Linked DNA regions of Prochlorococcus marinus str. SB. The protein of the gene in region 2 interacts with the protein of the main gene of each other region in a pairwise test. Links are inferred from orthologs where the notes say so. Each region holds a gene or a part of one and is shown on either strand. Other genes may lie near its edges.

Evidence for each region.
Region 1: the proteins of EV02_RS03295 (region 2) and EV02_RS06530 interact in binary tests that used the Escherichia coli proteins (3 or more experiments, as listed by UniProt). The link is inferred for Prochlorococcus marinus str. SB from one-to-one orthologs.

The regions. Positions count from the first base shown.
Region 1 is NZ_JNAS01000001.1:348,443-351,757, forward strand. Bases 214-3,188 are described here. They hold EV02_RS06530 (SufE family protein), read right to left. Parts: upstream 1,924-3,188; coding sequence 1,504-1,923; downstream 214-1,503. Other genes in these bases: EV02_RS06535 (homoserine dehydrogenase), read right to left, coding at 214-1,460; EV02_RS06525 (5-formyltetrahydrofolate cyclo-ligase), read right to left, coding at 1,960-2,517; ruvC (crossover junction endodeoxyribonuclease RuvC), read right to left, coding at 2,527-3,000; bchI (magnesium chelatase ATPase subunit I), read right to left, coding at 3,006-3,188. Outside these bases: EV02_RS06540 (hypothetical protein), read right to left, coding at 1-109; more of EV02_RS06535, read right to left, coding at 159-213; more of bchI, read right to left, coding at 3,189-3,315. UniProt on the Escherichia coli protein: Participates in cysteine desulfuration mediated by SufS. Cysteine desulfuration mobilizes sulfur from L-cysteine to yield L-alanine and constitutes an essential step in sulfur metabolism for biosynthesis of a variety of sulfur-containing biomolecules.
Region 2 is NZ_JNAS01000002.1:551,658-554,997, reverse strand. The notes cover bases 194-3,193. They hold EV02_RS03295 (SufS family cysteine desulfurase), read right to left. Parts: upstream 2,321-3,193; coding sequence 1,067-2,320; downstream 194-1,066. Other genes in these bases: EV02_RS03300 (SufD family Fe-S cluster assembly protein), read right to left, coding at 2,320-3,193; EV02_RS03290 (alpha/beta hydrolase family protein), read left to right, coding at 194-1,070. Also shown: more of EV02_RS03290, read left to right, coding at 1-193; more of EV02_RS03300, read right to left, coding at 3,194-3,340. UniProt on the Escherichia coli protein: Cysteine desulfurases mobilize the sulfur from L-cysteine to yield L-alanine, an essential step in sulfur metabolism for biosynthesis of a variety of sulfur-containing biomolecules.

The DNA.
Region 1 (3,315 bases), on a different replicon or contig from region 2:
TTTTTACACAAGCCCCTTTGTAAAGGTTTTCAGAACAAATTAAATTACTATTTTCATGTTTGTTTTCAAATAGTTTGGGATGGATCATGAAAGTGCTTAAACCAAACATTTACTTTCTTCGGTTTAACAGGCTATAAAGAAATTTGCAAACTTTTTTTTTAAATACAACTTAATTGACTTGCAATAATTTTGACTTCATTTAGCGAATTTATTTCATATTTTGATTTCTCAAAATCTCCATTATTCACTTCATGAGTAATAACGACAATTTCAGCTTTGTCCTCACTTGCATCTAGTTGAACGATAGATTCGATTGATACATTATTCTTTCCAAAAATATCTCCAATTTTTCCTATAACACCTGGACTATCAAGACAAATAATTCTAAGGTAATTTTTTTTATTTATTTGTGAGCTTCCTATGATATGACAGTTTCTCCAGAAATCAAAAGATAATAATGGATCGATTGAATTATTATTTTTTACTGAAGCGGCATGAAGGTTTAATATATCTGATACTACTGATGCAGCCGTTGGACCACTCCCTGCACCTGGACCATACAACATTATCTCTCCAAGAGGATCAGCCTCTATCAATAAGGCATTGTTAACTCCCTTAACTGTTGCCAATGGATGAGATTTTGGAATCAAAGAGGGTCCTACCCAAATATTTAAAGCAAGTGAATCATTATTATTAATTAGTCCCCTTTCGGAGAGCGCTAATAGTTTTATTTCAAATCCTAATTTATTGGCATATTCGATATCCTTAAGATTTATTTTACTTATGCCCTCAGAATGTATCTCCTCTCTTTTGATTTTCCCTCCAAATGCAAGTTCACTAAGAATTGAAATTTTATCAGCCGCATCATGGCCCTCAACATCTGCAGTTGGATCAAATTCAGCATACCCAAGGCTTTGAGCCAATTTTAAAGTTTCCTTATAATCAGCTTTTTCATTTGTCATTTTTGAAAGAATAAAATTTGTTGTCCCATTTATTATCCCAACCATTTTTTTTATACTATTACTTTTTAATGATCTTTTTAAGGGTTCAATTATAGGAATCCCCCCGCAAACTGCCGCCTCTGACAATATATAAACTCCTTCTTTAGATGCGGTTCTATATATCTCTTCTCCGTATCTTGCAATAACTGCTTTATTTGCTGTAACAACAGATTTCCCTAATTTTAATGATTGCAGAATAATATCTTTCGCTAAATCAACCCCACCCATTACTTCAACAATTACATCTATGGTGGGGTCATTAATTAATTTAAATGGATCATCTGTTAATAAATTATTATCTAGCTCAATATCTCTTTTTTTATTAAGATCTTTAACTGCTATTTTTGCAATTTCTATTTCTTTTAGAATTGGATGCGAATCAACTTCAGAGCTTAATATTTTATAAATTCCTGAACCTACAGTTCCAAAACCTACAATCCCAATTTTGCATTTTCTCATTTTTTATTTCTTTAACTTTGAGTTTAATTTTATATTATTAGACCTACAAATATTCATTTGCTTGAGACTGCATTTTCAATAAAATGTTTAAAAAACCATTTGATCTTGAAGGCGTTAAGCTTGCTTTTAAACCAGTATCTTCTATAAATTTCTTATCTATTTTTACAACATCATTTGGTGTTAATTCATTTAACCCAGTAATTAAAAATGCCAACAAACCCTTTGTTATGAGAGCATCAGAATATCCTTCCCAAAATAATTTACCGGCTTTAATAGTTGCCTTAACAAAAACTTCTGAAACGCATCCTTTAACTTTATTCTCTTCAACAAGGATTTCACTACCTGGTTCTTTTAATTTTTTGCCTAACCACAAAATGTATTCATATTTTCTTTTTGGATCTTCTGATTTCTGCAACTTTTCTACTAATTTTGATAAATTATTGTACTTTTCCTTATTTTCCATTTAATAATACAAATTAATAACTTTATGAGGTTCTTATTATACAAATATTTCTTTTTCTGTGATGAAGCCCGATAAAGGAATATCCCACTCAGCTCTGGTTAAAGGAATTGTACTAACACAATTAGAAGTTAATACTCCAATGCATGGAACATTTCTCCAATCACTATCTCTCCTTAATTTATCAAAATAACCTCCTCCATAACCCAATCTTGTTAATTTTTTATCAACGGAAAGACATGGTACAAATATCATGTTTATCTGCGAATGACTTAATGGGGAAGAGTTATTTGGACTTAGTATCCCCTCAGAATCTTTGGTAAGAGTTTTTTCGTCCCATGGATAAAATAACAACTCTTTTTTTTCTTTACATCTAGGCAAAGCTAAAGTAAATTCTTTCTTGAGACTTCTTATATCAACTTCATTTTTTAGAGGCCAATATATGGCTATATAACCAATATTTTTATATCCCTTAACAAATTCATCAACATATAATCTTACATTCTTTTCTACGTTTTCTCTTTGATTAAGAGAAATCCTATCTCTTAGTTTTCTAAACATTTCCCTCTCCAATTTCTTATTTTCAAAGATCGTCATATTAAATTTTCAGTTAAAGCCTTCCTCATTTAGTTTTGTGAGTGCTATGGCCAATGCATCTGCTGAATCATCAGGTTTTGGAGGTTTGTTAAGATCTAAGTCATACATAACAGCGTCAAGAATATCTTTCTTAGATGCCTTTCCAGACCCTGCAATTGTTAATTTTATCTGAGCAGGTGAATACTCACTAACATGAATTTTTTTAGATGCCAATACCATCATAATCACGCCTCTGGCCTGCACCACACTAATGGTAGTGCTTGACCTGTAAAAGAAAAATTTTTCTACTGCAGCTGCAGTTGGGTTCCAATGATTTATTAATTCATTAAGATCTTGGAATATCTCATAAAGTCTATCTTCTTCTTTCTTATCTTTACCTGTCTCAATAACGCCGCAGTCCAATAATATCTTTCTTTCATTTTCTATCTCAATTATTCCATAACCAACTCTAGCTAATCCAGGGTCAATCCCAATTATTCTCACTTTTATTAAGCTTCAGCAGACAATTGAAATTTTGAAAGATTTTCTTTTTCATCTAAATCAAATACTTTACAAAAAGCTTGAACAACTCTTTCACCTGAATCAACTTGTTCTAATGGATCTTTTCTAAGTCTATGTCTTAAAGAACAAGAAATAACCCTTGCTATGTCATCTTCTTGCACTTCAGTTCTGCCCTCAAATGCTGCAATTGCCCTAGCAGACCTATTTGTAACAATATCCCCCCGTAAACCATCCACATCTAGTTCTCCGCAGATTGCAGAAATATTCAATCTTAAGTCATCGTCCATTTGAACTGAA
Region 2 (3,340 bases):
AATATGGAGTACCTCAGTGGGTCTCAGGAATAACATTTTTTTCAGGGGATATAAAAGATTTATTGTGTTTAGCAAAAAAAGAAAATAATTTAGTAGTTGAACAATATAAAGATCTTCAATTCGTTAAAGAATTTTCTACTCCTTTTACCTCAATAAGTGATTTTAGTGTTTTTGAGAAGAAAGTAGTTTTGAAAGGTAATGGATCTGATTTTCTTGGAAATTTACTTGAAATTGATTGTAAAAAGGAAGTTTTATCAAATGTTTTTGAGGAAATAAATGCTGAATATATAAAAGATTGTTCAAAACCTGAATCTTTTTGGTTTAAAGGTTTTGAAGATAAATCTACTCATTCTTTTTTATATAGGCCGCTTGTTGAAAAATTTAGAAAACCACCGCTTTTTGTTAGAGCTCATAGCGGACCCACTTCATTTTTTGATGGATCATATAATTCTGAAGTTCAATATTGGACATCTAAGGGATTTTTTGTTGCTGAAGTCAATTATGGAGGATCATCAGGATTTGGCAAAGCATATAGAGAGAGGTTGAATTATAAGTGGGGTATTGTTGATTCTTATGATTGCAGAGCACTAGCTCTTGAATTGATTAAATCAAATCAAGTTGATAGTGAAAAAGTGGTAATTTTTGGGAATAGTGCTGGTGGGTTGACTGCCCTGAATTGTTTATTATATGGGTCTATTTTTAAAGCAGCAATTTGTAAATATCCTGTTATTGATTTGAAGGATATGTATCACAACACTCATAGGTTTGAAAAAGATTATTTAAATTCTTTGGTAGGAAATTATGCAAAAAACCATGATGATTATATAAATAGATCACCGATAAATCATATAAAAAAACTCAAAAAACCTACCTTATTGTTTCATGGAAAAAAAGATACAGTTATTTCTTATAAACAAACTTTAAAAATTCAAGAAATTTTGATTCAGAATAATAGATATTCAGAAGTTATTTTTTTTGATAATGAAGGGCATGGTTTTAAAAATATTGAAAATAAAGAACTAGTAATGCAAAAATCTCATGAATTTTTAAAAAATGCTTTGTGTATTTAAGAATTGATTTTTAGAAAATCAATTGTATCTTTTAATTTTTCTATAAACATATCAATTTCTTCCTTATTGGTTGTGAAATTCATGCTAATTCTAGCTGTTGATTTAATTCCAATGTATCTGTGAAGAGGTTGACAGCAATGGTGGCCACTTCTAATGCAAATTCCTTTTGAATCAAGTATTTCAGCAATATCATTTGAATGTATATTTTTTATATAAAAGGTGGCAAGTGAGGCTCTGTCTGGATCTATCTCCGGTGATGGACCTATGATTTTAATATTTTCTATTTGATTTAATTTTTCATATAAATATTTAGTAATAGTCTTTTCATATTCATGAATTTCATTCAATCCAATATTGTTAATATAATTAATTGCTTCTGCAAGACCTATTGCTTCTGCAATGGCTGGAGTTCCAGCTTCAAATTTGTGTGGCAGCTCTGCCCAAGTACTTTTCTCTTCAAAAACATCTTGAATCATTTCGCCACCACCAAAGAGAGGAGGAATTTTTTCTAGGATTTCTTTTCTTGACCAGAGGAAACCTATACCTGTAGGACCGCATAGTTTATGTCCGGATCCAGCTAAAAAATCTATATTAAGATCAATCACATCCAGTTTTTGATGAGCCAAACTTTGGCATGCATCTATTAAGACTAAAGAACCTTTTTGTTTAGCTAACTTAGTTATTTCTTTGATTGGATTACAGCAACCTAGAGTATTACTAACATGTACTAGGCTAACAAGTTTAGTTCTAGATGTTAGTTTTGATTTAAAGTCGTCTATATCTAATTTCCCTTCTTTATCTATACCTATAAATTTTAATTTGCATTTATTTTTTGCTGCAACCATTTGCCATGGAACAATATTGCTATGATGTTCCATTATTGATAAGAGAATTTCGTCGTTTTCTTTTAATGAATATTCGCCCCATGATCTAGCTACTAGATTGATTGCCTCAGTAGCATTTCTTGTAAAAATAATTTCTTTTGCTGAATTCGCTTTTATGTATTTGCTAATTAAATATCGTGAATTTTCAAATTCTTCTGTTGCTTTAGCACTTAATTGATGTGCCCCTCTATGTACATTTGCATTAAAATTTTTGTAATATTCATCAATTTTTTTTAAAACTTGTATTGGTTTTTGTGTGGTTGCAGCATGGTCTAAATAAATAATTTGCTCATTATTTTTTAAGTGCTTATTTAAAAGAGGAAAGTCTTTCTTCGTTATTTCAGGAAAATTTTGAATCGTTTCCATTAGTTTTCATTTAAAAGTTTATCAAGCAAATCCCATTTATCTTTTGAAATGGGAATGAATGAAATTATTTCTTGAAAGTAAGAACTTAATTGTAGTTTACTCGCTTCTTTTAATGTGATCCCTCTTGTTCGCATATAAAAAAGTTCTTCTTCATTTAACTGCGAAATTGTAGCTCCATGTTTGCATTTGACATCATCAGCAATTATTTCTAATTGAGGTTTGGTATCTATTTGTGCGAAATTTGATAAAAGTAAATTTCTGCTTAATTGGGATGCATCGGTTCTCTGGGCAATTTTCGGAACTATTATTGAACCTTCAAATATTGCATGTGATTTATCATCAGCAAGCGATTTATTAATTTGATCTAGAAATCCATTCGGGCCATTAAATTCTATTTTTGTATAGGTTGAAATTTGCTCATCTTTTTTTGTTATTTGCATACCTTTGATATTTGTTTTAGCGTTTCCCGCAGATTGTTTAATACTAATTTCAAATCTCGCGTAATTAAATTTGAAATGTAAAGATCCTAAGTTGTATGCACTATTTTTTTGTTGAATTACATTGAGAGAATTTAATAGATTGGATTTGTTTTCACCGTAAGAAACAACACCATGATTTACGGAACTATTTTCTTTCAAGCAAAAAAAAGTTGATTGAGATAATGAAGAGTTTTCTTTACCAAGATTTACTTGTAATAATTCAACATCACAATTCTTTTCTAAAAATATTACCAGAGTTTTTGCGTTTAAAGAATTACTTGATGCGTGACTAAAAATTTCAATAGGAGGAATTTTTGATCCATTTATTTTTAATCCCAAAATATTATTTTTACAACTTAAAGACAGATTTAGTAGGTTACTCCAATTTTCGTTTTGATTAAAAAAAGATATCTGTTCCTTGATATATTTTTGTAATTCATTCTCACTTAATTGCTCTATTGAATAATTATTCTCTATTAATTTAATTTGGCAATTCTCACCAATTATTAATCTGATAGTACTTTGAGAATTTTTCGGATAT